DNA from 2 places in the Streptomyces violaceusniger Tu 4113 genome. Region 1 is predicted to be linked to the other one. Evidence: predicted binding sites of a transcription regulator. Region 1 holds the regulator's gene; the other holds the start of a gene.

What was found. The regulator HspR, encoded in region 1, represses chaperone genes until heat shock. The targets are predictions, from matches to a motif close to TTGAGNNNNNNNNNCTCAA.
Region 2: a site for HspR is predicted at 6,054-6,072, ahead of lon (endopeptidase La). Genes of this name have one in related genera too.

Annotation. Positions count from the first base shown of each region.
Region 1 is NC_015957.1:239,339-254,132, reverse strand. Features, by position in the region: gene STRVI_RS01185 (DUF5996 family protein) at 1-269, opposite strand, end outside; gene STRVI_RS01180 (pyridoxal phosphate-dependent aminotransferase) at 462-1,643, shown strand; gene STRVI_RS01175 (membrane protein) at 1,832-3,019, shown strand; gene STRVI_RS01170 (YbjN domain-containing protein) at 3,152-3,700, opposite strand; gene clpB (ATP-dependent chaperone ClpB) at 3,869-6,460, opposite strand; gene STRVI_RS01160 (pyridoxamine 5'-phosphate oxidase family protein) at 6,598-7,002, shown strand; gene proP (glycine betaine/L-proline transporter ProP) at 7,064-8,674, opposite strand; gene STRVI_RS01150 (cupin domain-containing protein) at 8,729-9,100, opposite strand; gene STRVI_RS01145 (heat shock protein transcriptional repressor HspR) at 9,275-9,754, opposite strand; gene dnaJ (molecular chaperone DnaJ) at 9,760-10,950, opposite strand; gene grpE (nucleotide exchange factor GrpE) at 10,996-11,652, opposite strand; gene dnaK (molecular chaperone DnaK) at 11,649-13,529, opposite strand; gene STRVI_RS01125 ((Fe-S)-binding protein) at 13,800-14,794, shown strand, end outside.
Region 2 is NC_015957.1:1,482,124-1,496,917, forward strand. Features, by position in the region: gene STRVI_RS06680 (multifunctional oxoglutarate decarboxylase/oxoglutarate dehydrogenase thiamine pyrophosphate-binding subunit/dihydrolipoyllysine-residue succinyltransferase subunit) at 1-1,614, opposite strand, end outside; gene STRVI_RS06685 (HAMP domain-containing sensor histidine kinase) at 1,862-3,028, opposite strand; gene STRVI_RS06690 (response regulator transcription factor) at 3,169-3,909, opposite strand; gene STRVI_RS06695 (hypothetical protein) at 4,014-4,760, opposite strand; gene STRVI_RS06705 (rhomboid-like protein) at 5,304-5,957, shown strand; gene lon (endopeptidase La) at 6,095-8,512, shown strand; gene STRVI_RS06715 (Uma2 family endonuclease) at 8,649-9,242, shown strand; gene STRVI_RS06720 (short chain dehydrogenase) at 9,310-9,915, shown strand; gene STRVI_RS06725 (NAD(P)H-dependent oxidoreductase) at 10,022-10,576, shown strand; gene STRVI_RS06730 (TetR/AcrR family transcriptional regulator) at 10,712-11,290, opposite strand; gene STRVI_RS06735 (lysozyme) at 11,405-12,253, opposite strand; gene STRVI_RS06740 (MarR family winged helix-turn-helix transcriptional regulator) at 12,463-13,032, shown strand; gene STRVI_RS06745 (hypothetical protein) at 13,249-14,019, opposite strand; gene STRVI_RS06750 (sensor histidine kinase) at 14,409-14,794, shown strand, end outside.

The DNA.
Region 1 (14,794 bases):
CCGTCACTGACCCGAATCCCCAGCCGCTGATCGACAAAGTCGAACTCGATATCGAACGCCCCGCTCCGGTACGGAATCGTCGACGTACTCAGCCCGCGCGGGGTGACATACAGGGTCACCTGCCACCACTGATTGGCCGGTGGCGCATGATCCAGCCGGATCTTGCCGACGATCTGGGTCCACATATGCAGCGTGTCCCGCGCCTCGGCCCAGTCCTCCAGCCGAAGCCGCGGCCAGGCGCCCGCCTGCTGTGTCATGTGCTCGGCCATCTCGCCTCCCGCGGGGCCTCACGACTCCGGCAAACGCGCAATCGATCGCAGTCAATACATTCCGACCCGGCCGAATACCCGTCCATCGCGCCGATGAAAACCCCGGATCGACGCCAGGTGCCCGAGTCCGTCGGTGAGCTGCCGCGACCCGGGCAAAAGCGAGGTTGAGGAAGTCCGGATGTTCGGCGGAGTATGGGCGCCATGGGACGACCGCCGCTCAATCGCCGACTGGCCGCCTTCGGGACCACGATCTTCGCCGAGATGTCCGCCCTCGCCGTGCGCACCGGCGCCATCAACCTGGGCCAGGGCTTTCCGGACACCGACGGGCCCGAGGAGGTGCGCGAGGCCGCCGTCCGGGCGCTGCGGGACGGGCGGGGTAATCAGTACCCGCCCGGGCCGGGGGTGCCCGAGCTGCGTACCGCCGTCGCCGAGCATCAGCGGCGCTGGTACGGGCTGGGCTTCGACCCCGACACGGAGGTGCTGGTCACCGCGGGCGCCACCGAGGCCATCGCGGCGTCGCTGCTGGCGCTGGTGGAGCCGGGGGACGAGGTGGTCGCGCTGGAGCCGTACTACGACTCGTACGCCGCCTGCATCGCCATGGCGGGCGGGGTGCGCGTCCCGGTCACCCTCCGCCCCGACGGAGACACCTTCCGGCTGGATCTGGACGAGCTGCGCGCCGCCGTCACCGATCGCACCCGGCTCATCCTGCTCAATACCCCGCACAACCCCACCGGCACCGTGCTCACCCCCGATGAGCTGGCCGCGGTCGCCGAGCTCGCCGTCGAGCGCGATCTGCTGGTGGTCACCGACGAGGTCTACGAGCATCTCGTCTTCGGCACCGCGCACACCCCGCTCGTCTCCTTTCCCGGGATGCGCGAGCGGACCGTCACCATCAGCAGCAGCGGAAAAACCTTTTCGTTCACGGGGTGGAAGGTCGGGTGGGTGACCGGCGCTCCCGAGCTGGTCACGGCGGTGCGCTCGGCCAAGCAGTACCTCACCTATGTCTCGGCGGGGCCCTTCCAGTACGCGGTCGCCGAGGCGCTGCGCCTCCCCGACGCCTATTTCCACGGCATCCGCGAGGATCTGCGCGCCAAGCGCGATCTGCTGGCCGATGGGCTGACCGACGCGGGCTTCCAGGTCTTCCGCCCCTCGGGCACCTACTTCATCACCACCGACATCCGGCCCCTCGGCGAGACCGACGGCTTCGCCTTCTGCCGCTCCCTCCCCGCGCGCTGCGGCGTGGTCGCCGTCCCGAACGCGGTCTTCTACGACCACCAGGACCAGGGCTCCCCCTTCGTCCGCTTCGCCTTCTGCAAGCGCGATGAGGTCCTTACGGACGCCGTCGCCCGCCTGAAGACGCTCGGCGCCGGCTGACGCGGCGCCTCCGGTCACCCGGGTAGGCCCGTCACCCGGGTAAGCCCGGGAAGCCTCCCCCGGATGGGCCTGCCAGGTCGCGGGCAGCCGCGGCCTGGCGGATGGTCGGTGTGTCCGCCGAGCCCCCTGGTCCGTCCCCTCCTGGGGGCTCGGCGCATGTCCGTCGAGGGCCCGCACCGGAGGTTTCCGTGTCCACCGACACCGCCGCGTCCACACGGGCCCCGGAGCCGCCAGGTCGACCGGCCACCCGGCGGGGTGTGCGGGCGTCGCTGGCGCGGGCGTGGCTCGCGCTGGCGGTGTACGCGACGGTGCGGGCCGCCGGGATCGGGTGCGTGGCGGTGGAGGCCTGGCGGACCGGGAAGCATCCGCGGACGCAACTCGGGCACTACTGGGACAGCCTCTGGTACGTGGGCATCGCCCAGCATGGCTACGGCACCAGCCGGCCCTCCGTCACCCACCCCGGCCTGACCTTCAGCGATCTCGCGTTCTTCCCGCTCTACCCGGCGCTGATCAGGGCCGTCACCAGCGTCGTCCCCCTGAGCGCGGTGACGGCGGGGCTGCTGATCGCCTGGGTCACGGCCGGGCTGGCCGCCTGGGGCATCCACGCGGTCGGGGAGCTGCTGTACGGGCGGCGGGTGGCCCTGATGCTGGTCGTGCTGTGGGGGCTGCTGCCACATGCGGTCGTGGAGTCCATGGGGTACACGGAGTCGCTGCTGACGGCGCTGGCCGCCTGGTCGCTGTACGCGCTGCTGACCCGGCGCTGGCTGTGGGCCGGGGCGCTCGCGCTGTGTGCGGGGGCCACCCGGCCCAACGGGATCGCGGTCGCGGCGGCGGTGTGCGCGTGCGCGGCCGCCGAGGTCTGGCGGCGCCGTGGGCGTACGTCCTGGCAGGTGTGGGCGGGCGCGGCGCTCTCACCGCTCGGCTGGCTCGGCTACACCGGCTGGGTGGGAGTGCGGCGCGGCACCTGGCGCGGCTATCTGGATGTCCAGGGCCGCTGGGGCACCTCTCTCGATCTCGGCGCGAGCGGCTTCCGCTCCGCCCGCGGCCTGATCATGGGGGGCGGCTCGCTGCCGCACTACATGTCCCTGATCGTCATCGGCGCCTCGCTGGTCTCGCTGGTCTGGCTCGCGCTGCGCCCGCCGCCGCTGCCGCTGGTCGTCTACACCCTCGTCCTGGTGTTCATCGCGCTCACCGGCTCGCACTATTTCGCGTCCAAGCCGCGCTTTCTGCTGCCCGCCTTCCCGCTGCTGTTCCCGGCGGCGCTGGCGATGGCAAGAGCCCGGCCACGCACCGCCGTCCTGGTGGGCGGCGCGCTGGCCGGGCTCTCCTGTCTCTATGGGGCGTATCTGCTGACCATGGCCGACAGCCCGGCCTGACCGCGATACGGGCGATCCGGGCCCGGGACCGGCCGGGACCGACCGCGCGCCAGGCCCTGGGCCCGCCGCGATACGGCTCGATGCGGCGGGCTCGGTACGGCTCGATACGGCCGGCCCGATACGGCTTCCGGCTCAGGCCTGGCCGTCGCCGTCGCCGTCGTCCGGCTTGTCCTCGCCGTCTGACTCGATGTCGGCCTCCAGACCAAGCTGTTCGACCAGCCAGCGGTCGAACTCGATCGAAGCCCGCACCCAGCTCACCGTGCTGGATACGAAGTGCTCAAGGCTGACGCCGGTGCCGATCAGCATCTGCGCCTCGCCGATCAACCGGACCGTGCCGTCGTCATTGGTGTGGGTATAGACCTTCGGCCACAACGTGCGGCGGTTCCAGTCGTCGAGCGCCTCGAGCAGCCGCGGCTTCTCATCGATGCCATGCGGCCGGTCGTAGAACGTACGGACGGAGAAGACCTGCTGCTCCTCCTCCCCGCGGAACATGAAATAGGTGCGGAACTGCTCCCACGGCGCGGCGAGGTCCCCCTCCTCGTCGACGACGTACTTCAGCTCCATCTGCTCCAGTAGCTGCTTGACCAGATCCTGGTCGGGCAGCACGGGGCCGCTCGGACCCGTCGGTTCGGGCTCGGGCTGACCCCCGAAATTCGGAATCGAGGACGGGTCGATGCTCACCGTGGATTTCCCTTCGTATGGAATACCGCCATCCTCCCTCACACCCGCCCCCGCCGTGCAACCCCGGCCGTACATTGCCCGATCCGGCCGAACAAGGACCGGCGGGACCTATTGCCGGGACGTGACCGGCGGGACCTATTGCCGGGGCTTGCCGGGACGTGCCGGGACCTATTGCGCGGGGCCCACCAGAAGGCCGTCGCCGACCCGGTCCACCCGGACCTTGTCGCCGTCGCGGATCTCCCCGGCGAGGATCTCCTTGGCGAGCTGGTCGCCGATCGCGGTCTGGATCAGCCGGCGCAGCGGGCGCGCCCCGTACGCCGGGTCGTTGCCCTCCTCCGCCAGCCATTCCAGCGCGGCCGGGGTGATGTCGAGGGTCAGCCTGCGGTCGGCGAGGCGGCGGGCCAGCCGGGCGATCTGGAGCTCGGCGATCCGGGCCAGCTCCGGCCCGCTGAGCGCGGAGAAGACGACGAGATCATCCAGGCGGTTGAGGAATTCCGGCTTGAAGGAGGTCCTTACGGTCTCCAGGACGCTCTGCTTCTTCTCCTCCTCGCCGAGCAGCGGATCCATCAGGTACTGGCTGCCCAGGTTGGAGGTGAGCACCAGGATGGTGTTGCGGAAGTCCACCGTCCGGCCCTGGCCGTCGGTGAGCCGCCCGTCGTCGAGGACCTGCAGCAGGATGTCGAAGACCTCGGGGTGGGCCTTCTCCACCTCGTCCAGCAGCACCACGCTGTACGGGCGGCGGCGCACCGCCTCGGTGAGCTGACCGCCCTCCTCGTAGCCGACGTACCCGGGCGGGGCGCCGACCAGCCGGGCCACGCTGTGCTTCTCGCCGTACTCGCTCATGTCGATGCGGACCATGGCCCGCTCGTCGTCGAAGAGGAAGTCGGCGAGCGCCTTGGCCAGCTCGGTCTTGCCGACGCCGGTGGGGCCGAGGAAGAGGAACGAACCGGTGGGCCGGTCCGGGTCGGCGATGCCCGCGCGGGTCCTGCGCACGGCGTCCGATACCGCCCTTACGGCTTCCAGCTGGCCGATCAGCCGCTTGCCCAGCTCGTCCTCCATGCGCAGCAGCTTCTTGGTCTCGCCCTCCAGCAGCCGGCCGGCGGGGATGCCGGTCCAGGAGGCGACCACGTCGGCCACGTCGTCCGGGCCCACCTCCTCCTTGACCATGGTGGGGCGGTCCTGCTGGACCTCGGCCTCGGCCTCCGACGCCTCGGCCAGCTCGCGCTCGACGGCCGGGATCTCCCCGTACAGCAGCTTGGAGGCGGTGTCGAAGTCGCCGTCGCGCTGGGCGCGCTCGGCCTGGCCGCGCAGCTCGTCCAGCCGCTCCTTGAGCTCACCGACGCGGTTGAGGCCCTGCTTCTCCTTCTCCCAGCGGGCGGTGAGCCCGCGCAGCTCCTCCTCCTTGTCGGCGAGGTCGCGGCGCAGCTTGTCCAGCCGCAGCTTGCTGGCCTCGTCGGTCTCCCGGGCCAGCGCCATCTCCTCCATCCGCATCCGGTCCACCGACCGCTGGAGCTCGTCGATCTCCACGGGGGAGGAGTCGATCTCCATCCGGAGCCGGGAGGCCGCCTCGTCGACCAGGTCGATGGCCTTGTCGGGCAGGAAGCGGGAGGTGATGTACCGGTCGGAGAGGGTGGCGGCGGCCACCAGCGCGCCGTCGGCGATCTGCACCTTGTGGTGGGCCTCGTAGCGGCCCTTGAGCCCGCGCAGGATGGCGACGGTGTCCTCGACGGTCGGCTCGGCGACCAGCACCTGCTGGAAGCGGCGCTCGAGCGCGGCGTCCTTCTCGATCCGCTCGCGGTACTCGTCGAGGGTGGTGGCGCCGACCATGCGCAGCTCACCGCGGGCCAGCATCGGCTTGAGCATATTGCCCGCGTCCATCGCGGTGTCGCCGCCGGCGCCCGCGCCGACCACGGTGTGCAGCTCGTCGATGAAGGTGATGATCTGGCCGTCGCTGGACTTGATTTCGGCCAGGACGGTCTTCAGCCGCTCCTCGAACTCACCGCGGTACTTCGCGCCCGCGACCATCGCGCCGAGGTCGAGGGCGACCAGGCGCTTGTCGCGCAGGCTCTCGGGGACGTCGCCCTTGACGATCCGCTGGGCGAGGCCCTCGACGACGGCCGTCTTACCGACGCCCGGATCGCCGATCAGCACCGGGTTGTTCTTGGTGCGCCGGGAGAGCACCTGCACCACCCGGCGGATCTCCTGGTCCCGGCCGATGACCGGGTCCAGCTTGCCCTCGCGCGCGGCGGCGGTGAAGTCCGTGCCGAACTTCTCCAGGGCCTTGTACGTGCCCTCCGGATCGGCCGTCGTCACCCGCTGTCCACCCCTGACCTTCTCGAACGCGGCGAGCAGCTTCTTGGCGCTCGCCCCCTGCTGGTCGAGCAGCTCCCCGGCCTGGCCGCCCTTGGCGGCGATGCCGATGAGCACATGCTCGGTGGAGACATAGTCGTCCCCCAGTTCCCTGGCCCGCTGGGTGGCGTCCGCGATGACGGCGAGCAGCTCGCGGCTGGCCTGCGGCGGGGCCACGGTGGAGCCCTGGACGCTGGGCAGGGCGGCGAGCAGCCGCTCGACGCCGCTGCGCACGAGGGCCGCGTCGGCCTCTACGGCTGCCAGCAGATCCATGACGTTCTCGTTGTCCTGGCCCTCCAGCAGGGCGAGCAGGAGATGCGCGGGCGTCATATCCGCGTGCCCGGAGGACACCGCCCGGTCATTGGCGGCGCTCAGCGCCGCCCGGCTCTTGTTGGTCAGCTCGGCATCCACGTCCCTGTGCTCCTCCTCGCTGCGATCTTCCCATCCTGCCCTACCCAACCTCCGCAAAGTTGAGTCTAGTCCACTCAATCTCGCTGACGCCACTCCCCTGGCCTGAGGTTCCGGGCCATGTCGGTAGGTTCTGGGCCATGTCTGTCGATCCCCGCAACCCCGAGCCCGGGTACCTCGATTTCTGGCGCGAACGCCATGTGTGCACCCTGACCACCCCCCGCCCGGACGGCACCCCGCATGTCGTCCCGGTCGGCGTCACCTACGACCCCGAGGCCGGGCTCGCCCGCGTCATCGCGAACCGCCACAGCCGTAAGGTCGCCCATGTCCGGGCGGCGGGCGAGGGCGGTGCGCGGGTCGCGGTCTGCCAGATGGCGGGCAGGCGGTGGGCCACGCTGGAGGGGCTCGCGGTCGTACGCGAGGAGCCCGAGCTGATCGCGGAGGCGGTACGCCGCTACGCCGAGCGCTACGAACGCACCCCGCGCCCCAACCCCGACCGCGTCCTCATCGAAATCACCCTCACCCGCGCCATGGGCAAGGGCTGAGTCCACGCCACGGGCAAGGGCTGAGGCCACGCCACGGGCAAGGGCTGAGGCGCGGGCCGCGTCACTCCTCGTCCTCCTCCTCCCGGTGGCCCGCCCCCGCCCAGGGGTGGCGCAGCCGGATCCAGACGTCGCGGGCGTGCCGCCCGGCCTCCGTACGGCTCTCGGCCACCGCCGTACGCGCCTCCTCCTCGGTCTCCACCATGGGCCCCGAACCGCGCAGCGGCTTCCCCGCCGTCTCATGCAGGAACAGCGTGGCGATCAGCCCGATCACCCCCGCCGCCATCAGGTAGAAGGCGGGCACCAGCGTGTTGTGCGTGGTGGCCACCAGCCACGAGGCCAGCAGCGGCGTCGTCCCGCCGAACAGCGACACGGAGAGGTTGTACGAGATCGACAGCGCGCCGTAGCGCAGCCGGGTCGGGAACAGCGCGGGAAGCGTGGCGGCGCTCGTCCCCGCGAAGGTGACCAGCATCGCGCCCAGGATCAGACAGCCGATCGCGGGCATCAGCACGCCGCCCGCCCGGATCAGCAGGACCGCCGGAATGGCCAGCGCCACCAGGCCCAGGCTGCCGACCAGGAACAGCGGCCGCCGCCCCCAGCGGTCGGAACCGCGCCCGACCACCGTGATCGCCAGCACCACGAACAGCATGGTGCCCAGCACCAGCACCTGGGCCGTGGTGGCGTCCTGGCCGAGCGTGGAGGTCATGTACGTCGGCAGATACGACGTCACCATGTAGTTGGTGACGTTGTACAGCAGCACCAGGCCCATGCAGATCAGCATCGCCTCCCAGTGCCGGGTGAAGATCTCCCTCAGCCGCCCCCTCCCGGACTGGCGGGCCTCCTCGATCGGCACGGTGTCGCCGTGCGCCTCCGCCGCCTCCGCCGCCTCGGCCGCCCGCTCGGCCTCCTGCTGGAACGCCGGGGTCTCCTCCAGCCGCAGCCGCATATACAGACCGATCAGCCCCAGCGGCCCCGCCACCAGGAACGGCACCCGCCAGCCCCACTCCACCATCCCGGTCTCACCGATGGTGGCGGTGAGCACGGTGACCAGACCGGAGCCCAGCGAATAGCCGATGAAGGTGCCGAAGTCGAGCCAGCTACCGAGGAAGCCACGGCGCTGATCGGGCGCGAACTCGGCGATGTACGTGGTCGCCCCCGCGTACTCACCGCCGGTCGAGAAGCCCTGCACCACCCGGCAGGCCAGGAGCAGCAGCGGGGCGGCGAAGCCGATCTGGGAATAGCCGGGCAGCAGACCCACCGCGAAGGTGCCGATCGCCATCATGATCATGGTGGTGGACAGCACCCGCCGCCGCCCGATCCGGTCGCCCAGCGGCCCGAACACCAGCCCGCCCAGCGGCCGCACCAGGAACGCCACGGCGAAGGTGGCGAACGTGGAGACCACCTGGGTGGCGGGGTCGTCGCCGGGGAAGAAGACCTTGCCGAGGGTGACCGCGACATAGGCGTAGACACCGAAGTCGAACCACTCCATGGTGTTGCCGACCGCGGTCGCCGCGACCGCACGGCGCATCCCCGGCTTGTCGACAACGGTGACTTCCTCGATGGCCAGCGGCTCCTTGCGGCGCCGCAGCAACGTCCGGATGAGCTGGTCGGTACGGGCACTCCGGTGCGGCCACCCTCTGCGGGATCCACGCGGTGGTGTCCGACCGGTACTCATCTCGTCCCCTGCCGACGGCTGAACCGCTGCAAGAGGCCGCTGCCGCCCCCCGCGTCAGGCCCCGGCCTCACTCGACTTCGCATACGTCAACGCCATCTGCCCGGCGACGTCGTACACCACGACCTGCTCATCGCCGACGACCCAGGCGTCATGGCCGGGCGCCACCACATACACGTCCCCGGGCCCCACCTCGGTCTCCGCGCCATCGGCCGTGCGCAGCCGCATCCGGCCCTGGACCACGATCCCGCTGTGGTGGACCTCGCACAGATCGGTCCCCACGATCGGCCGCACCGACTCCCGCCAGCGCCATCCGGGCTCGAAGGTGCCCACGGCGAAATCCAGCCCGGTCAGATGCAGGGCTTCGATATGGCCTCCGGGAAAGTCACGCCGTTCATCCGGCTTCTCGATCGTCTTGACTTCCACCATGGCGATACCTCCTCCCATATCTCCATGGTGCGCCCGGGACGCCGCATCGGCGCGCCCGGCCGACGGCCCCAGCGGGCAGGCACTGGGCAGGCGCGGAGCAAGGCTCCGGGCACGCGAAAGCCCGGTGGCCGTAAGGACGGTCACCGGGCCTGCGATCAGCGGCGCGCCGGGGTGCTACTCCGGGCGCCTGGGGCGCCAGACCACCAGAGCGCTGCTCTGCTGGACGTCCTGGTAGCGGACCAGGTCGCGGCGGTAGGAGGCGTGGACCTGGGCCTCGCGCTGCTGCATGGCGGTCGCGGCGCCCTCGACCGCGGCCTGGAGCTCGGCGACATGGGCCTGGAGAGCCGCGACCTGGTTCTCCAGTTCGATGATGCGCTTGATCCCGGCAAGGTTGATGCCCTCGTCCTGGGACAGCTGCTGCACCTGGCGGAGCAGCTGGATGTCGCGCGCGGAGTACCGCCGGCCACGGCCGGCGGTACGGTCGGGGGAAACCAGGCCGAGGCGGTCGTACTGACGCAGGGTCTGCGGGTGCAGCCCGGAGAGCTGAGCCGCCACCGAGATGACGTACACCGGCGAATCCTCGGTCAGCTCATAAGGGTTACGGGGCCGGCCGGCGCCCGTGCCTCCGATGCCTCCTCGGCCGTGCGACTCCATTGGGGTCACGCTCCCTTCGCGGCCTTGAACAGCTCCGCCCGTGGGTCCTCTCCCACGGTCGCTTCGCGATACGACTCCAGCGCGCCCCGCGCCGTGTCGCTCAGCTCCTGCGGCACCGTGACCTCGACGGTGACCAGCAGGTCTCCGCGCGTGCCGTCCTTACGGACCGCGCCCTTGCCACGGGCGCGCATCGTCCGTCCGTTGGGCGTGCCGGGCGGCAGCTTCAGGGTGACCGGCGGGCCGCCCAGGGTCGGGACCTTGATCTCGCCGCCGAGCGCCGCCTCCGGAAGGGTGACGGGCACGGTGACGGTCAGGTTGTCGCCCTTACGGCCGAAGACCGGATGCGCGTCCACGTGCACGACCACATACAGATCGCCGGCCGGGCCGCCGGTCTCGCCCGGGGCGCCCTTGCCGCGCAGCCGGATCCGCTGGCTGTCGCTGACACCCGCGGGGATCCGGACCTGCATGGTGCGGGCGGAACGGGCCCGTCCGCTGCCCTTGCAGGTCTCGCACGGGTTCTGCGCGATCAGGCCGCGGCCGCGGCACTCCACGCACGGGTCGGTGAGCGAGAAGCCGCCCCCGCCGCCCCGGCTGACCTGGCCGGTGCCGACACAGGTCGGGCAGACCCGCGGGGTGCCGTCCCGGTCGCCGGTGCCCGAGCACGCCTTGCACGGGGCCTGGCTGGACATCCGCAGCGGGACCGTGGCCCCCTCGACGGCCTCGGTGAAGCTGAGCGTCACCTCGGACTCGATGTCCTGGCCCCGGCGGGGCTGGGCACGGGTGGCGCCGCCGCGGCCGAACAGCCCGCCGAAGACATCCCCGAGCCCGCCGCCGAAGCCGCCGGCGCCACCGCCACCGGCACCGCCGCCGCCCTGGGCGCCGCCGAAGAGGTCGCCCAGGTCGAAGTTGAAGTTCCCGGTGCCGCCCGGACCGCCGGGACCGGGGCGGAATCCGCCGTTCCCGAAGAGCGAGCGGGCCTCGTCGTACTCCTTGCGCCGCTTGGGGTCGCCGAGGATGTCATTGGCCTCGGAGATCTCCTTGAAGCGGTCCTCCGCCTTGGCGTCGCCCTTGTTGGCGTCCGGGTGGTACTCGCGAGCGAGCTTCCGGTACGCCTTCTTGATCTCCGCCTCGGTCGCGTCCTTGGGGACGCCGAGGACTTTGTAGTAGTCCTTCTCCACGAAGTCCTTGGTGCTCATCCTCGACGTCCCTCCTCTCCTGCTGCTCCCGCGATCACCGTCACGTCAGCCCTCTTCCGGGCCACCGCTCTCCTCGTCCGGCGCCGCGGCCTCGCCTTCGCCACCCTTGGCGGTGGCTCCCGGCTGGGGCTCGGCGACCGCGACCCGCGCCGGGCGGATCGTGCGCTCGCCGATTCGATACCCCGGCTGCAGAATCTGCACGCACGTGGTCTCGGTGACATCCGGTGCGTACGAATGCATCAGCGCCTCGTGCACCAGCGGGTCGAAGGGCTCGCCCTCCTTGCCGAACTGCTGCAGGCCCAGCTTCGACGACACCGCCTCCACCGATTCGCCGACCGACTTGAAGCCGCCGACGAGCTCGCCGTGCTCACGGGCGCGGCCGATGTCGTCGAGCACGGGCAGCAGCTCGGACAGGAGGCTCGCCACGGCGATCTCCTTGACCGTCACCCGGTCCCGCTCGACCCGGCGCCGATAGTTCTGGTACTCCGCCTGGAGCCGCTGGAGGTCGGCCGTCCGCTCGCTGAGGGCGGTACGCACCTGGTCCAGCTGTGCCTGAAGGGCTACCTGCTCGAGGTCCCCGGCCGGGGCTGCCGGGCCCGCCTTGTCGGCGGACCCGGCGCCCTTCGCCGCGTCGTCGGGGGTCTGCGCGGCCTCGGAGGGGACGTCGGGCTGCTCCTCGAAGCCCGGGGTCTCCTCCGTCACGCCGCACCACCCCGGCCCTTGTCGGCCTTGTCGTCGTCGACGATCTCGGCGTCCACCACATCGTCATCGGCCTTGGCCTGGCCCGCGGCACCGGCGTCACCGGCGTCACCGGCGGCGGCACCGGCCGCGTCCGCGCCGTCCGCCTGGGTGTTGGCGTACATGGCCTGGCCCAGCTTCTGGCTGACCGCGGCGACCTTCTCGGTCGCGGTGCGGATCTCGGCGGTGTCCTCACCCTTGAGCTTCTCCTTCAGCTCGGTGAGGGCCTCCTCGACCTCGGTCTTGACCTCGCCCGGGACCTTGTCCTCGTTGTCCTTGAGGAACTTGTCCGTCTGGTAGACCAACTGCTCGGCCTGGTTGCGGGTCTCGGCGGCCTCGCGGCGCTTGTGGTCCTCCTCCGCGTACTGCTCGGCCTCGCGCATCATGCGGTCGATGTCGTCCTTCGGCAGCGCGGAGCCGCCGGTGACGGTCATCTTCTGCTCCTTGCCGGTGCCGAGGTCCTTCGCGCCGACGTGCATGATGCCGTTGGCGTCGATGTCGAAGGTGACCTCGATCTGCGGCACGCCGCGCGGGGCCGGCGGCAGGCCGGTCAGCTCGAACATCCCGAGCTTCTTGTTGTACGCCGCGATCTCGCGCTCGCCCTGGTAGACCTGGATCTGCACGGACGGCTGGTTGTCCTCGGCCGTGGTGAAGATCTCCGAGCGCTTGGTCGGAATGGTCGTGTTGCGCTCGATCAGCTTGGTCATGATGCCGCCCTTGGTCTCGATACCGAGGGACAGCGGGGTGACGTCCAGCAGCAGGACGTCCTTGACCTCGCCCTTGAGGACACCGGCCTGGAGGGACGCGCCGATGGCGACGACCTCGTCCGGGTTGACGCCCTTGTTGGCCTCCTTGCCGCCGGTCAGCTCCTTGACGAGCTCGGCGACGGCGGGCATGCGGGTCGAGCCACCGACCAGGACCACGTGGTCGATCTCGGACAGCGAGATGCCCGCGTCCTTGATGACGTTGTGGAACGGGGTCTTGCAGCGCTCCAGCAGGTCGGAGGTGAGCTGCTGGAACTGGGCGCGGGTGAGCTTCTCGTCCAGGTGCAGCGGGCCCTCGGCGGACGCCGTGATGTAGGGCAGGTTGATGGTGGTCTCGGACGAGCTGGAGAGCTCGATCTTCGCCTTCTCAGCGGCCTCGCGGAGGCGCTGCAGGGCCATCTTGTCCTTGGACAGGTCGACGCCGTGGCCGTTGTTGAACTGCTTGACCAGGTAGTCGACGACGCGCTGGTCCCAGTCGTCACCACCGAGGTGGTTGTCACCGTTGGTGGCCTTGACCTCGACCACGCCATCGCCGATCTCCAGCAGCGAGACGTCGAAGGTACCGCCGCCGAGGTCGAAGACCAGGATGGTCTGGTCGTCCTTCTCCAGCCCGTAGGCGAGCGCGGCGGCGGTAGGCTCGTTGACGATACGCAGGACGTTGAGGCCCGCGATCTCACCGGCTTCCTTGGTGGCCTGGCGCTCGGCGTCGTTGAAGTACGCCGGGACGGTGATGACCGCGTCCGCGACCTTCTCGCCGAGGTACGACTCCGCATCCCGCTTGAGCTTCTGCAGGATGAAGGCGCTCATCTGCTGCGGGTTGAAGTCCTTGCCGTCGAGGTTGACCTTCCAGTCGGTGCCCATGTGGCGCTTGACCGACCGGATGGTGCGGTCGACGTTGGTGACCGCCTGGCGCTTGGCCACCTCGCCGACGAGCACCTCGCCGTTCTTCGCGAACGCCACAACGGACGGCGTGGTCCTGGCGCCCTCGGCGTTGGTGATGACGGTGGGCTCACCGCCCTCGAGAACACTGACGACGGAGTTCGTCGTACCCAGGTCGATGCCGACCGCACGTGCCATTTCGGGATCCTCCAGCTACAGCATTGAGTGGAACAGGCTCAAGCGTGCATCAGCCCGATCGCCGCTGTCAACAGACCTGAGTCGCATGGGCTCAAGTTTTATATGAGGCTTATGCCCAACCAAGCACGGATGAGAGGGAGAAGGGGCCAAGTGAGCGACACAGATCACCGGCTCGTCGACTACATACGCCCCCGTCCGGGCGGGTAATCTCGGTCAGGCCATATTAAGTTACTGCTTAGTAATCCAGCTCGCAGGTTCGAGGAGCCCCATATGCAACTCGCCGCGATCATCGTGTCGCTGGTCCTCACCGCGGTCGGCGTTGCCCTGCTCGGCCGGGCCGTCGCGCAGTTCGTGCGCTTCTTCAAGCTCGGCGCACCGGTCCCAGCGGGGGCCAGGACCGACAACCCCTACCAGCGCAGCGTGACCCTGGCCCGGGAGTTCCTCGCGCACACCCGCATGAACAAGTGGGGCGTGATCGGCGTCGCCCACTGGTTCGTGGCGATCGGCTTCCTGACCCTGCCGCCGACCATCATCAACGCCTACGGCCAGCTCTTCCAGGCGGACTGGACGCTGCCGATCCTCGGCGGCTTCCTCCCCTACGAGCTGTACATCGAGTTCATCGGCACGATGACCACCCTGGGCATCCTGACGCTCATGGCGATCCGGCTGCTCAACCTGCCCAGCCGGGCCGGCCGCAAGTCCCGGTTCGCGGGCTCCACCGCCTGGCAGGCGTACTTCGTCGAGTACGTCATCCTCATCATCGGCGTCGCGATCATGGCGCTGCGCGGCACCGAGGGCGCGCTGCACCACGTCGACACTTACGAGCCCGCGTACTTCGCCTCGTATCCGCTGGTCCAGCTCTTCGACGGGCTCAGCGTGGACACGGTGCAGAACCTGACCTACCTGTTCGCGATGATCAAGCTCGGTACGACCATGATCTGGATGATCACGGTCAGCACCAACCTCGACATGAGCATCGCCTGGCACCGCTTCCTGGCCTTCCCCAACATCTGGTTCAAGCGCAACGCGGACGGCGACGTGGCGCTCGGCGCGCTGCAGCCGATGGTGAGCGAGGGCAAGCCGATCGACTTCGAGGACCCGGACGAGGACGCCCAGTTCGGCGTCTCGCAGATCGAGCACTTCTCCTGGAAGGGCATCCTCGACTTCTCCACCTGCACCGAATGCGGCCGCTGCCAGTCGCAGTGCCCCGCCTGGAACACCGGCAAGCCGCTGTCGCCCAAGCTGCTGATCATGGCGCTGCGCGA
Region 2 (14,794 bases), 1.2 Mb from region 1:
CTCCGGCTTGTCGTGGTTGCGCTCGACGCGGTCCTGGATCCACTTGCGCTGCTTGGGGTCCTGGATGTGCATGAACTCGATGCCGGTGGTGCGGCAGTACGAGTCGCGCAGCACGCCCAGGATGTCGCGCAGCTTCATCATGGTCTTGCCCGCGAAGCCGCCGACCGCGAACTCGCGCTCCAGGTCCCACAGGGTGAGCCCGTGCTCGATGATGTCCAGGTCGGGGTGCTTGCGCTGGCGGTACTCCAGCGGGTCGGTGTCGGCCATGACATGGCCGCGGACCCGGTAGGAGTGGATCAGGTCGAAGACCCGCGCCGCCTTGGTGACGTCGTCGTCGTGGCTGACGTCGATGTCCTTGAGCCAGCGGACCGGCTCGTAGGGGATCCGCAGCGCCTTGAAGATCTCGTCGAAGAAGTCGTTCTCGCCGAGCAGCAGTTGGTTCATGATCCGCAGGAACTCGCCGGAGGCGGCGCCCTGGATCACCCGGTGGTCATAGGTGCTGGTCAGCGTCATGACCTTGGAGATGCCCAGCTTGTTCAGGGTGTCCTGGGAGGTGCCCTGGAACTCGGCGGGGTACTCCATGGCACCGACGCCGACGATCAGGCCCTGCCCGGGCATCAGCCGCGGCACCGAGTGGACGGTGCCGATGCCGCCGGGGTTGGTCAGGGAGGCCGTCACGCCGGTGAAGTCGTCCATCGTCAGCTTGCCCGAGCGGGCGCGGCGCACGATGTCCTCGTACGCCTGCCAGAACTCGAAGAAGTTGAGCGTCTCGGCCTTCTTGATCGCGGCCACGACGAGCTGGCGGTCACCGTTGGGCTTGACCAGGTCGATGGCGAGACCGAGGTTGATGTGCTCGGGCTTGACCAGGGTCGGCTTGCCGTCCTTCTCGGTGAACGAATTGTTCATCGAGGGCATCGCCTTCAGCGCCTGCACCATGGCGTAGCCGATCAGGTGCGTGAAGGACACCTTGCCGCCGCGGGCGCGCTTGAGGTGGTTGTTGATGACGATGCGGTTGTCGAACAGCAGCTTGACCGGGACCGCGCGGACCGAGGTGGCCGTCGGCAGCTCCAGCGACGCGTTCATGTTCTTCGCCACGGCGGCGGAGGGGCCGCGCAGCGTGACCAGCTCGGGGCCGACGGACGGCCCGGCGGGCTCCTTCTTGGAGACCGTCGGCTCGGCCGGAGTCGGCTTGACCGGAGCGGGCTTGGCCGGGGCCGCCGGAGCCGTCGGGGCGGCCTTCGCGGCGGGGGCCGCGGGCTGCGCCGGTGCGGGCTTCGGGGCGGCCGGGGCCGCCGCGGCGGGCTTGGCCTCGGCGGGCTTCGCGGCCGGGACGGCGGGCTTGGCCTCCGCCGGCTGGGCCGGAGCCGCCGGGGCGGCGCTCGCGGCTACTCCCTGTGGTGGCTTGGCCACCGCGGAGCCGGTGTCCTGACCCGGCTTGTAGTCGGCGAAGAAGTCCCACCAGGCTCGGTCGACCGAGTTCGGGTCCTGGAGGTACTGCTGGTAGATCTCGTCGACGAGCCACTCATTGGGGCCGAAGGCAGCGGCAGGGTTACTTCCCTGCCCGTCCTGTTCATCGGTCGAGACGCTCGAGGTGTTGGGGGACTGTGGCGACACGGCGGCAACCGCCCTCTTCCGCTTCCTAAGGTGGTGGACAGCGGGAATTAAGGCTACGCCCCTTGGACCCTTACGTGCAGGCCGCACTGGTCATCGTCGCGCAAGTCACATTGATTGGCGGGTTTCAGCGCATGACTCACCGGGAAACACCCGGAGTTTCGTGTGTTTCCTCACGTAGGGCAGCGCAAACGTGCACCCCCGCCGCTCGTATGGGCGCGACAGGGGCGACTTTACTTCAACTTTGATCTCAGGGGGTGGCCGGTTTGGATTCCGGGGCCGGTCCGGGGAGGCTGACCTTGATCCGGCAGCCGCGCGGGGACTCCGCCACGCCTATCCGCCCGCCGTGCAGGTCCACCGCCCAGCGCGCGATCGCCAGCCCCAGACCGGTGCCGCCGTCGCTGACCGGGCCCGGGCGGCGCCGGCCCCCGTTCGCCGAGCTGTCGGGGGAGAGCCCGCCCCGGTTGAACCGCTCGAAGACCCGGTGCCGCTCCGCCTCCGGGATGCCGGGACCCTCGTCCAGCACCTCCAGCTCCAGGCTCTCCGGGCCGGCCTCACCGCGCCGGGCGCGCACGGTCACCCGGCCGTGCGCCGGGCTGTGCTTCACCGCGTTGTCGATGAGGTTCGCCATCACCTGGTGCAGCCGTTCGGCGTCGGCGTGGGCGGTCAGCTCGGGCGGCGAGACGTCCAGATTGAGATGGACGTCCGTACGGGTGTGCGCGCCCGACTGGGACTCCGCGCCCTTGGCCATGCTCGCCTCCTTGAGGATTCCGGCCAGATACGGCCAGACCTCGAACCGCCGGGCGTGCAGCGGCACCACCCCGTTGTCGAGGCGGGAGAGATCGAGTAGCTGATCCACCAGGCGGCCCAGGCGCTGGGTCTGCCGCAGCGCGACCCGCATGGTCTCCGGATCGGCCTCCGAGACCCCGTCCACCACGTTCTCCAGCACGGCGCGCAGGCCCGCGATGGGGGTGCGCAGCTCATGCGAGACGTTGGCGACCAGCTCCTTGCGGTGGGTGTCCACCGCCTCCAGGTCGGCCGCCATCCGGTTGAACGCGGTCGCCAGGTCGCCGAACTCGTCCCGGCGCACCGCCGCCTCCACCCGCCGGGTGTAGTCGCCGTTCGCCATCGCCCGGGTGACCTCGGTCATCTCGTCCAGCGGGGCGGTCAGCCCGTGTGCCACGAACTGGGTGATCAGCAGCGAGGCGATGATCGAGAAGATGGTGATCACGCGCAGCTCGGTATCGGAGTGCACCGCCGCGAAGACCAGCCACGTGGTGATGATCACCGAGCCGATGACCAGCGCCCCCAGCGCCGCCTTGACCGAGCGGTACGGGTCGAAGGGCCGCAGCGCCTCCCAGATCCGGGCCCAGGTGGCGCGGGACAACGCCCGCCGGCCCCTGGGGTCCACGTACATCCGGCAGACCTTGGGAACCCGGGCCCCGGAAATCCGCCAGGCCTTGGGAATGAGGGCCCCGGGGATCCGCCAGACCTTGGGAATCCGGGCCCCGGGGATCCGCCAGACCTTGGGAACCCTGCGCGCCCAGCGGCCCTTCCTCATGCCGCCGGGGTCTCCAGGGCGTAACCGACGCCGTGCACCGTACGGATCCGCTCCGCGCCGATCTTCCGCCGCAGCGCCTTGATATGGCTGTCCACGGTGCGGGTGCCCGAGGCGTCCGCCCAGTCCCACACCTCGGCCAGCAACTGCTCACGCGAGAGCACCGCGCGCGGGGTGTTGGCCAGGCAGACCAGCAGATCGAACTCGGTCGGGGTCAGATGCACATCCGAACCGCGCACCCGCACCCGGCGCTGGGCGTGGTCGATCTCCAGCTCGCCCAGGCGCAGGATCCCGCTGCGCGGGGTGTGGGCGGCCAGCGCCGCCCGCTCCACCCGCCGCAGCAGCACATGCACCCGCGCGGCCAGTTCGCGCATGGAGAACGGCTTGGTCATGTAGTCGTCGGCGCCGACCCCGAGCCCCACCAGCATGTCGGTCTCGTCATCGCGCGCGGTCAGCATCAGCACGGGCACCGGACGGCGGGCCTGCACCCGGCGACAGACCTCCAGACCGTCGAAGCCCGGCAGCATCACGTCGAGGACCAGCAGATCGGGCTGCCACGCCTCGGCCGTGTCGACCGCCGCCGGACCGTCTCCCGCCGTCTGGACCTGGAACCCCTCGGCACGCAGCCGGGCCGCGATGGCGTCCACTATGGTCGGATCGTCCTCGACGACGAGGACCCGGCGCTGTGCGCCAGGGGTGGTCGTGGCGGTCCCGTTGTGACCGTTATGAGTCTGCTCCATACGCCCGCCCCTGCGTCTTCCGGTGAAACCCGCGGCTCGCGCCTGGTCATCGCTCAGCCGCGTTTGGTAGGCAAGCAAGCGTAAAGCCAGCGTACGCGGCTTTGCTACGCGCCCCGGACGGCGAGATGCACGACGTCGGGAACACCCCGGGCAACGGCGACCTCTTCCGTACGCACCTGCGTGAACCCGGCATTCCGGAGAGATTCCTCGAATGCGGGTGACGGCTGCGCCGACCAGACGGCCAGCACTCCGCCCGGTGCCAGGCGCGCCGCACAGGCGGCGAGCCCGGCGGGGGAGTAGAGGCCGTCGTTGTCCTCGGTGACGGTCCAGTCGGGTCCGTTGTCGATGTCCAGGCACAGCGCGTCATAGCTCTGCGGGGTCTGCGGCGCGCGCGGGCCGGTCCGCAGCCAGGCGACCAGATCGGCGTGCACGATCTCGGCGCGCGGATCGGCCAGCGCCCCGGCGGTCACGGCCGCCAGGGGTCCTTCGCGGTGCCAGTCGATCACCGCCGCCTCCCGCTCGACCACCGCGATCCGCCCCCACCGGGGCTCCGCCACCGCCTCGACCAGCGAAAACCCGACGCCGAGGCCGCCGATGAGCAGTGCGGGGGAGGGCCGGTCGGCGGGCAGCGCGCGCAGGGCGGCGCGGATGAGCAGCCGCTCGGAGCGGCCGTCGGAGGTGTCCATGAGGAAGCACCCATTGGCGATGATCTCGAAGACGGCGTCGCCCGACGGCCCCCCGTCACCGCGCCGCCGCAGCACCACCTCGCCGTACGGACCCTCCCGGCGGTCGACGGTCACCGGCCGGTCGTCGTCGGCGGGGCGGAGGTCGTACGGCGGCTGCGGCTGCATGGGGTGGGGTCCTCCCGGCTGGTCCTGATGCCGCCATCCTCGCGCCGGTCTCGCTCGCCGGTCCAACCGATTCCACCGGTGGTCCGGTGCCACGACGTCGCCCGCGTCACAGCCGGCACCACGGTGACATGACTCACGGCCTCCGGGTTGTTGTTCCCGCTGTCGCGGATATGCGGAGAGCAGAGGGAGAGCAGAGGGAGTGAGGAAGGGGCGCGGGCGTTGACGACATCGATACGAGGGACGACGGACGCGGAGCCCGGGGAGCCCGGGGAGCCCGGAGGCACGGACGCCTCCGGGTCACCCGGCTCTGGGGGTGCGGATGCCTCCGGGCCTATGGGGTCGGTGGGTGCGGATGCCTCCGGGCCTTCGGGCTTTGTGGGTGCGGGTGCCTCCGGGCACCCCGGCTCTGCGGGCGCGGATGCCTCTGGTGCGGCCCTTACGGCGTCGGTGGGGGCTGCGGCTTCTGCGGCCTCGACGGGGCCTACGGCGTGGGCGGCCTCTATGGCGTCGGCGGGGCGCGGGCGCCTTACGGCTGCCACAGCGGTGGGCCCGAGCGCGCTGCCGCGCCTCAGCAAGCCGCCGCTCCTCGACAAGCTTCCGCGCACGCTCATCCGCGTGCCGTTCACCCTCGGCTACACGCTCGTCCTGCTCGGCACCGGGCTCTACGCCCGCCTCGGCGACCCCGGCACCGTGCACGATCTGCTCGCGGACTCCAGTACCGATGTGTCCCACCTCTCCCAGCGGCCGCTGCTGACGCTGCTGTTCAGCGCGTTGTGGGCGGTGGGCGGGATCACCTCGCCCTATCTGGTCGTCTTCCCCCTGGTGCTCGGCGCGCTGGAGCGGCGCGTCGGCGGGGCGCGCACCGCCGGGGTGTTCCTGCTCGGCCATGTGCTGGCGACGCTGCTCACCGAGCTCCCGGTGGCCGCCTCCGTCGCCGTCGGGGATCTCCCGGCCAGTTCGCTGCGCCGCCTCGACTACGGGGTCAGCTACGGCCTGATCGCCTGCGCCGCCGCGCTCGCCGGGCTGCTGGTGCCCCGGCTGCGCTGGGCGCTGCTCGGCGGGATCGGCGTTGCGCTCGTCGCCGGGAGCCTCGTCGACTTCGATCCGCTCACCGAATGGGGCCATGGGCTCGCCCTGCTGATCGGCGTCGTCTGCTGGCTCTATGTCCGGCGAAACGCCAGGTGGCGGCCCTCCTAGAAGGGCGGCGACGCCGCCGAGGGCGGCTTCGCTCACAGCGAACGAGCGTCCGGGAACACCTGAGACCCCTCCGTGCATTGAGTGGGCATTGATTATTTGAGTCTCGCCGACTCAAGTTGCCTGCCGAAGGGGAGATCATGGCTTCGCTGTCCACACCGCTCACCCTGCCCGTACTGCCTCTCGACGACGAGGTCGTGCTGCCCGGCATGGTGGTGCCGCTGGACCTTTCCGATACCGAGGTACGCGCCGCGGTGGAGGCCGCCCAGGCCGCCGCACGCTCCAGTGGGAGCGGCAGCGGTAAGCCGAAGGTGCTGCTGGTGCCCCGCGTCGACGGCACGTACGCGGGCATCGGCACGCTCGGCACCATCGAGCAGGTGGGCCGGCTCTCCGACGGCGACCCCGGCGCGCTGATCCGCGGTGTGCGCCGCGTCCGCATCGGGGCCGGGACCACCGGACCTGGGGCGGCGCTGTGGGTGGAGGGGACCACGGTCGAGGAGATCGTGCCCGATCCGCTGCCCGGTACCGTCACCGAACTGATCAAGGAATACAAGGCGCTGGCCACGAGCTGGCTGCGCAAGCGCGGCGCCTGGCAGGTCGTGGACCGGGTGGAGCAGATCGAGGATGTCGCGCAGCTCGCCGACAACTCCGGCTACTCGCCCTTCCTGAGCGTGGCCCAGCGCGTCGAGCTGCTGGAGACCACCGACCCGGTGGCCCGGCTGAAGCTGGCCGTCACCTGGCTGAGCGACCACCTCGCCGAGCAGGACGTCGCCGAGTCGATCGCCAAGGACGTCCAGGAGGGCGTCGACAAGCAGCAGCGCGAATTCCTGCTCCGGCGCCAGCTCGAAGCCGTCCGTAAGGAGCTCGCCGAGCTGAACGGCGACCCTGAGGACGAGTCCGGCGACTACCGCGCCCGGGTCGAGTCCGCCGATCTGCCGGAGAAGGTGCGCGAGGCGGCCCTCAAGGAGGTCGACAAGCTGGAGCGGTCCAGCGACCAGAGCCCCGAGGGCAGTTGGATCCGCACCTGGCTGGACACCGTCCTGGAGCTGCCCTGGAACGAGCGCACCGAGGACGCGTACGACATCCAGGGCGCCAAGGCCGTGCTCGACGCCGACCACGCGGGCCTGGACGACGTCAAGGAGCGGATCACCGAGTACCTGGCGGTGCGCAAGCGCCGCGCCGACCGGGGCCTCGGCGTCGTCGGCGGCCGTCGCGGCGGCGCGGTGCTCGCCCTGGTGGGCCCGCCCGGCGTCGGCAAGACCAGCCTGGGCGAGAGCGTCGCCCGCGCGATGGGGCGGAAGTTCGTCCGGGTCGCGCTCGGCGGCGTCCGCGACGAGGCGGAGATCCGCGGCCACCGGCGCACCTACGTGGGCGCGCTGCCCGGCCGCGTCGTCCGGGCCATCAAGGAGGCGGGCTCCATGAACCCTGTCGTCCTCCTGGACGAGATCGACAAGGTGGGCTCCGACTTCCGCGGCGACCCGGCCGCGGCCCTGCTGGAGGTCCTGGACCCGGCCCAGAACCACACCTTCCGCGACCACTACCTGGAGGTCGAACTCGACCTGAGCGACGTGGTCTTCCTCGCCACCGCCAATGTCCTGGAGGCCATCCCGGAGGCCCTCCTGGACCGCATGGAGCTGGTGCGCCTGGACGGCTACACCGAGGACGAGAAGGTCACCATCGCCCGGGACCACCTGCTGCCCCGGCAGTTGGAGCGGGCCGGCCTGGAGCCGGGCGAGGTCACGGTGGCGGACGAGGCGCTGCGCAAGCTGGCGGGCGAGTACACCCGCGAGGCGGGCGTACGGACCCTGGAGCGCTCGATCGCCCGGCTGCTGCGCAAGGTGGCGGCCCAGCACGAGCTCGGCGAGCGCGAACTCCCCTTCACCGTCGGTGTGGCGGAGCTGCGCCCGCTGATCGGCCGGCCGCACCACACCCCCGAGTCCGCCCAGGACCCGGCCGAGCGCCGCACCGCCGTCCCCGGCGTGGCGACCGGGCTCGCGGTCACGGGCGCGGGCGGTGACGTGCTGTTCGTGGAGGCGTCGCTGGCCGACCCGGAGACGGGCGGCGCGGGGCTGAACCTCACCGGTCAGCTCGGCGACGTCATGAAGGAGTCCGCCCAGATCGCGCTCTCCTTCCTGCGCTCCCGCGGCGCGGAACTGGAGCTGCCGGTCGGCGACCTGAAGGAGCGCGGCGTCCACCTCCACGTCCCGGCGGGCGCGGTCCCCAAGGACGGCCCGAGCGCGGGCGTCACCATGACCACCGCCCTGGCCTCGCTGCTCTCCGGCCGCCAGGTGCGCCCGGACGTGGCGATGACGGGTGAGGTCTCCCTGACCGGGCGGGTGCTGCCCATCGGCGGCGTCAAGCAGAAGCTGCTGGCGGCGCACCGGGCCGGGGTGACCACCGTGATCATCCCCAAGCGCAACGAACCCGACCTGGACGACGTCCCCGCCGAGGTCCTGGACAAGCTCGACGTCCACCCGGTCTCGGACGTCCGCCGAGTCCTGGAGCTGGCCCTCGAACCCGCCCGGGCGGCCGCCCCCGAGGTTCCGGCAGCGGCGTGACGGACGCTGCCGGTGGCGCCGTGGCCCGGGATCCCGTGTCGAACGGAATTCCGGGCCACGCGTGACCTGTCGGCCGTGCGTATCGTTGGACTAACCGGCCGCAGCTTCGGTGTTCGCGGCGGGGAGGAGCGGCACAGTGACCGTCATGGCGATTGACAGGATCGAGATGGCCGACAGCAGCGACGAACTCACCTTGGACGCGATGTTCGAGGCGCTCGAGAAGATGCCCGTCCCCGAGGGAATCAAGGTTGAGATTGTCGAGGGGAACATCTACATGTCGCCGCAGCGGGACGTCCATTGGCACATCATCCGCAAGATCGTGCGGGCTCTCGAAGATCGCTTCGGGGTGAACGTGAACGTGCTGTCGGATGTCCGTATCGACTATCCCGGCTCTCTCAACGGCTTCGCGACCGATGTGACGCTGATCGCCGAGGGCGCTGTTAAGAACTCCAAGGGCCTGTGGCGCCATCAGGACGTCGAGTTCGTGGCCGAGGTGATCTCGAAGCGCACGGGTGCCAATGATTACGGCCCCAAGAAGGCGGCATACGCCACTGCCGAGGTCCCCGTCTACCTGATCATTGACCCCTACACCGGCAGGTGTCATCTGTTCACCGAGCCCAAGGAAGGCGCCTACGTCAACGAACGCACGGTGTCTTTCGGTGATGACGTGGATCTGACCAACACCCTTGTGGGCCTCACGCTCAAGACCGACGAGTTCCCCCGCGACTGACTCACCCGCGCTGCCTGGTTCCCACAGGGCCAGGCGGCGCGCCCCGCGCTCCGGCACGCTGGGCCGCATGAAGATCATCGTGATCGGAGCGACAGGAACCATCGGGCGTGCCGTGGCGGACGCCCTCGAAGGTCGGCATGAGGTCGTACGGGCCTCCCGCACCGGCGCCACCGGCGCCGTACGCGTCGACATGGCCGACCCCGCCACCCTCGACCACCTCTTCGCGACCGTCCAGGACATCGACGCCGTCGTCTGCTGCGCCGCCTCCGGCGCGCTGACCCCGCTCGGTGGGGACGCCTCGGACGAGGAGTTCACCGCCGGTCTGGACGCCAAGCTGCTGGGCCAGGTCGCCCTCGTGCGCCGGGCCCTCCACCACCTCCGCGACGGCGGGTCCATCACCCTCACCAGTGGGGTCTTCGAGAAGCCCACCCCCGGCGGGGCCTTCGGCGCGCTGGTGAACGCGGGGCTCGACGCCTTCGTCCGGGCCGCCGCGATCGAGCTGGAGCGCGGGCTGCGGGTGAACGCGATCTGCCCGGGATGGGTGCGGGAAACCTTGGAGAAGCTGGGCATGGACCCCGCCGAGGGGACCCCGGTGGAGACCGTGGCCCAGGCGTATGCGCAGGTCATCGAGGGGGCGGCGCAGGGGCAGGTGATCGTGTCCGGCCGCGGCTGACCCGGGACGGGGCCGGATCTGTTGGCAGCCGGACAGGTCTGTCTGGTAGCTTCGCCAGCGAAACAGACAGACCTGTCTGTTCGCACTCGTCATCCCGGAGGGATCCGTGCCGCGCACCCTGCTCGTCCTCGCCCACCCCAACCTCGCCGCGTCCCGCATCAACGCCGCGCTCGCCGAGGCGGCCCGGCCGGTGGACGGGGTCACCCTCCATGACCTCTACGCCACCTATCCCGATCTGCGGATCGATGTCGAGCACGAGCAGCGGCTGCTGCTGGAGCACGACCGGATCGTGCTGCAGTTCCCCTTCTACTGGTATTCGGCGCCGCCGCTGCTGAAGAAGTGGCTGGACGAGGTGTTCCTGCGCGGCTTCGCCTTCGGCGCCGGCGGCACCTCGCTGCACGGCAAGTCGCTGCTCATCGCCACCTCGACGGGCGGCGCCGAGAAGAAGTACCGGCCGGACGGGCTCCACCGCTTCCCGGTCGTCGAGCTGCTCAAGCCGTTCGACAACACCGCCCACCTCACCGGGATGCGCTACGAGGAGCCGCTCATCGTGCACGGCACCCATACGCTCGACGACACCGAGCTCGCCGCGCACCAGGACCGCTATCGCGAGCTGCTGGCCTCCGGCGTGATACGGGAGCGGGAGCTGACCGCCGTCTGAGCCACGCGTCACGCCCCACCCACGCGTCACGCCCCACCCGCGCGACACGGCGAAGGGCCCGGCCGCACCCCATGGGACCCCATGGGCGGCCGGGCCCTTCGCGTACGTACGAGAGCCAGACGCTGTGTACGAGGGCTACACCCGCGCCGGGCACGCCTCCGCGACCAGCGCCCGCGCCGCGTCCTGGGCCGCCTCCGCGCACTCCGGCCGCGGCTCCAGCGCGGCCGCCGCCATCGTCCCGTCCACGAGCACGGAGATCTGCAGGCCGAGCCGCTCGGGGTCGGCGGCCCCGGCCTCCCGGGCCAGCTCGGTCAGCCAGGCCCGTATGGCGCGCTTGTGCTCGGCCGTCGTGGCGTGCGGGGCGGTGCCCGGCTCGGTCTCGCCCGCGGTCCTGGTGAACGCGCAGCCGCGGAAACCGTCCCGCCTGGTCGTCGCGATCAGCGCGTCGAAGACTCCGACGAGACGGTCCCGGGGATCGGCGCCGGCCGCCTCGGCGGCCTGCCGCAGCGCCGCCCGCCAGTGCTGGTCCGACCGGTGCAGATAGGCCAGGACCAGATCGTCCTTGGTGCGGAAGTGGGAGTAGAGCGTCGCCTTCGCCACGCCCGACTCGGCGATGATCCGGTCCACGCCGACGCCGCGCACCCCATGGGCGTTGAACAGCGCGGTCGCGGTGGACAGGATCCGCTCATGGGCGGAGGGGCGGGCGGTGCTCATGATCATGCTCCTTGACTTGGCCGTAGGACGACCGACGCCCTCCAGCGTACAGACAGACCTGTCCGTACACCGGAGGGCGGACGCGCCGGATGTGGGGGGTGAGGAGGCGCGGGCTCAGCCGTTGGCGAGCGCCTGCAGCCGGTCCATGGCGCCGTTGAACTTGTTGTGGTCGCCGACCGTCGGGCCGGAGGAGGTGTACTGCCAGATGGTGTGGAAGCCCCAGCCCGCCGGAAGCTCGCCGACGGACGAGCCGTAGCGCGGAATCCACAGGGGGTTGACACCGCCGAAGGCGGCGGAGTTGCCCGTGCAGCTCTTCCACCAGCTCGTGGAGGTGTAGATCACCGGGTCGCGGCCGGTGCGCGCCTTGTAGGTGCTGTTGAAGGACTTGATCCAGTTGACCATCGCGCCGGCGCTCAGCCCGTAGCAGCTCGCGCCGTAGGGGTTGTACTCCATGTCGAGCGCGCCCGGCAGCGTCTTGCCGTCCTTGGACCAGCCGCCGCCGTGGTCCACGAAGTAGTTGGCCTGCGCGGCGCCGGTCGAGTTGTTCGGCAGGGCGAAGTGGTACGCGCCGCGGATCATGCCGACGTTGAGCGAGCCGTTGTACTGCTGGGCGAAGTTCGGGTTGGTGTAGCTCGTGCCCTCGGTCGCCTTGACGTAGGCGAACCGGACCCCGCTGCTCCACAGCGTCGCCCAGTTGACGTTGCCCTGGTGGCTGCTGACGTCCACGCCCTCGACGGTGGCGAGCAGCCCCGTGGGCGCCTCGCCGGCCGTGGATCCGCCCTCGTGCTTGAGTATCTGTGAACCCGCCCAGTCGTCCTCGGGGTGGGGGATGGCCTTGTCGCCCTGGCTCTGGGCGGCGAATGCCGCACCGGGCAGTGCGATGGTCATGGCGAGGAGAGCGGCGAGGAGTCCGATCAGCGCGCTGAGGGCGCGTCGGACCGAACCAGGTCTGTGCACGAGCATGGCGTTGCCTCCGAAGCCTCGGTGGGGGGAGAGAGGGACGTCAGATTGTTATGACCATGTCAGGACTGACGCTACGGGCGTAGATAGGCCGACGGAAGGGGGAGGGTGTGATGCCGTTGGTCTAATCCTGCGAAATACTGGTGGAGCTGCGGTAACAACCGCGCGTGGTAGAAACTTTCACGAAGTGAAAACCCGGAGAGGGCTCTGACGTGCACAACAACGCGGCACTGCCACCCGAACAGGGTGCGGGTGGCACCGTGGGCGGCATTGGTGTGGACCACGCATTCCTGGCTCTGGAGCGCGAATTGGCGGTTTTCCTCCGCAGAGCCCGAGCCGCTTCGGGGGAATTGGCCCGGGAGGTCCACCCGGAGCTCGAATCCGCCGCCTATGGCCTGCTGATGCGGCTGGAGGACGCGGGTCCGCAGCGCGCCACCGACCTCGCGGGCTTCGTGGGCGTCGGAAAGGCCACGATGAGCCGTCAGCTCCGCGCCCTTGAGGGGCTCGGGCTGGTGACGCGGACGCCCGATCCGGCGGACGGCCGGGCCTTTCTGGTGGAGTTGACCGAGGAGGGCCGCAGCCGCTTCAGCGCCGTACGGGTCGCCCGGCGGGCGCGCTACGCCCGCCGCCTCGCCGCGTGGGAGCGCGACGAGGTCGCCGAACTCGCCAGACTGCTGCACCGGTTGAACGCGGAGCAGGAGGCCGAGGACCCCGGTCAGGCGGCGCGGGCGGAGCAGGAGGCCGGGGATCCCGGTCAGGCGGCGCGGGCGACGCAGGAGTAAGGCGCTCATACCCGCCAGGATCGGCGACCCCCACGCATCCGGCGACGCGGACGTGGCAACCGCGCTACTCCGCCCCGGAGGCAGGGCAACCGCGCTACTCCGCCCTGGGGACGGGGCAATCGCGCTGCCTCGCCCCGGAGGCAGGGCCGCCGTGTCACCCCGCCCCGGAGGCATGGCGCCGTGTCGCCCCGCCCCGGAAGAGGGCGCCTCCGCCGGTCAGGGCTCCACGAAGACCACGGCCGCGTCGTCGTGGGTCTTGCCCCGCGGAAACGCCGTACCGTCCGGATCGGCGTGCTCGGCCGCCCGTACCCGGTCGATCAGCGCCTGCGGGCCTTCCTTGCGCAGCAGCGCGAAGCACTCGGCCCAGTCGCCCTCGCCGAACCGCTCCACCCAGCGCGTCGCGCCGTCGGTGAGCGCCGCCAGCGCCCGTACCTCGCCGCGCGGGAACTCCCCGGTGACGGCCTTGTCGGAGACCGTGGGGTCGGCGGCGGCGGTGAAGAAGCCGCCCTCCGCATTGCGCAGTGGGGCGAGCCGCCGGCCCTCGGCCCGCAGCCGGTCGATGCGGTCGTCCAGTACCGGAGTCACTCCGCCATGGGCCGGCTCGATGAGCAACACCGAGTCGGAGAGCACCAGATACTCGATGCGCTCGGCGCTCCAGCGCGCCGCGACCACGGTTGCCTGCGGAGTGAGATGGTGAGAAAGGTCACACGTTGAACCATGTGACGCGGCGGTTCGGGCGATCGCCTCGGAGAGGCACTGTGTCAGGGGCATATCCCGTCGCGAACCGGACAGTTCGAGCAGCGATCCGCCGAGGCGCGCGGTGAACCAGCTCACGCTGTGTACGCATCCGTCGTCGCCCGCGGGCGGGGTCACCCCGTCCAGAACCACCAGCGCACCGCCGGTCCCCGAGGCCGGAAGGGCTACCGATGCGTAGTCCTCGTTGGGATATTGCTGATCGCCGGGGGCGGTCGCGAGTTCGATGCGCATTCCCTCAGTCTGCCGGACCGCTGTTGATCACCGCCGCCGTGGTGAGCTGGGCGGGTGTTGGTCCGTACCAAATCCCGCGCCGGTTTCTCGGCTGCCTGATTGGGGAGGGATTGACACTTCTGGGAAGCTGCGGGTGGGCATCTTGTCAGGGCGGTGAGGTCTTTACCAATCCGCGTAAGGTGGCGGGTGGGTATGGCCGCGAGCCAAAGTTGGTGGTCAACTACCCAATGCGGTTCACTCGTTCGGGTGGCCGGGTGGGTGATGCATGCCCGCCCCAGACCCGTCCTGGAAGGGTCGGAATCCCTACCAGAGGTGGGGAAACACAATTGTTGATCCGTCGTCACCTCTGGTTCACAGAGCGGTCGGGCGAGAATGGATTGTGAGCACCGGTGCGGAAGAAGCGGCTTCGGGGCACCACGCGCGATGCGGTAAGCGAGCCACGCCAGGACGAGGCGACGCCGCGACGGCACACCGCACGAGTCCGTCGTCGGCTGACCACATCGGTCGCCCTCGTCTCCGTCGCCGTCCTCGGGGCCGGGACTCCCGCCGTCCTGCTCGCCCTCGATGACACCACCGACGCCCAGCGGCTCGTCGACCTCGCGGAGACCAACCGCGGCGCGGTGACCCTCGCCCACGCCCTCGCCGACGAGCGCGACGCCATGACGCGGTACGTCGCCGACGGGCGCACCACCGCCTCCGGCCGCGGGGTCTCCGAGGAGATGCGGGCCCGGGTCGACCGCCGCGTCCGCGAGGTGCGGGGGCAGGTCCCGGCCTC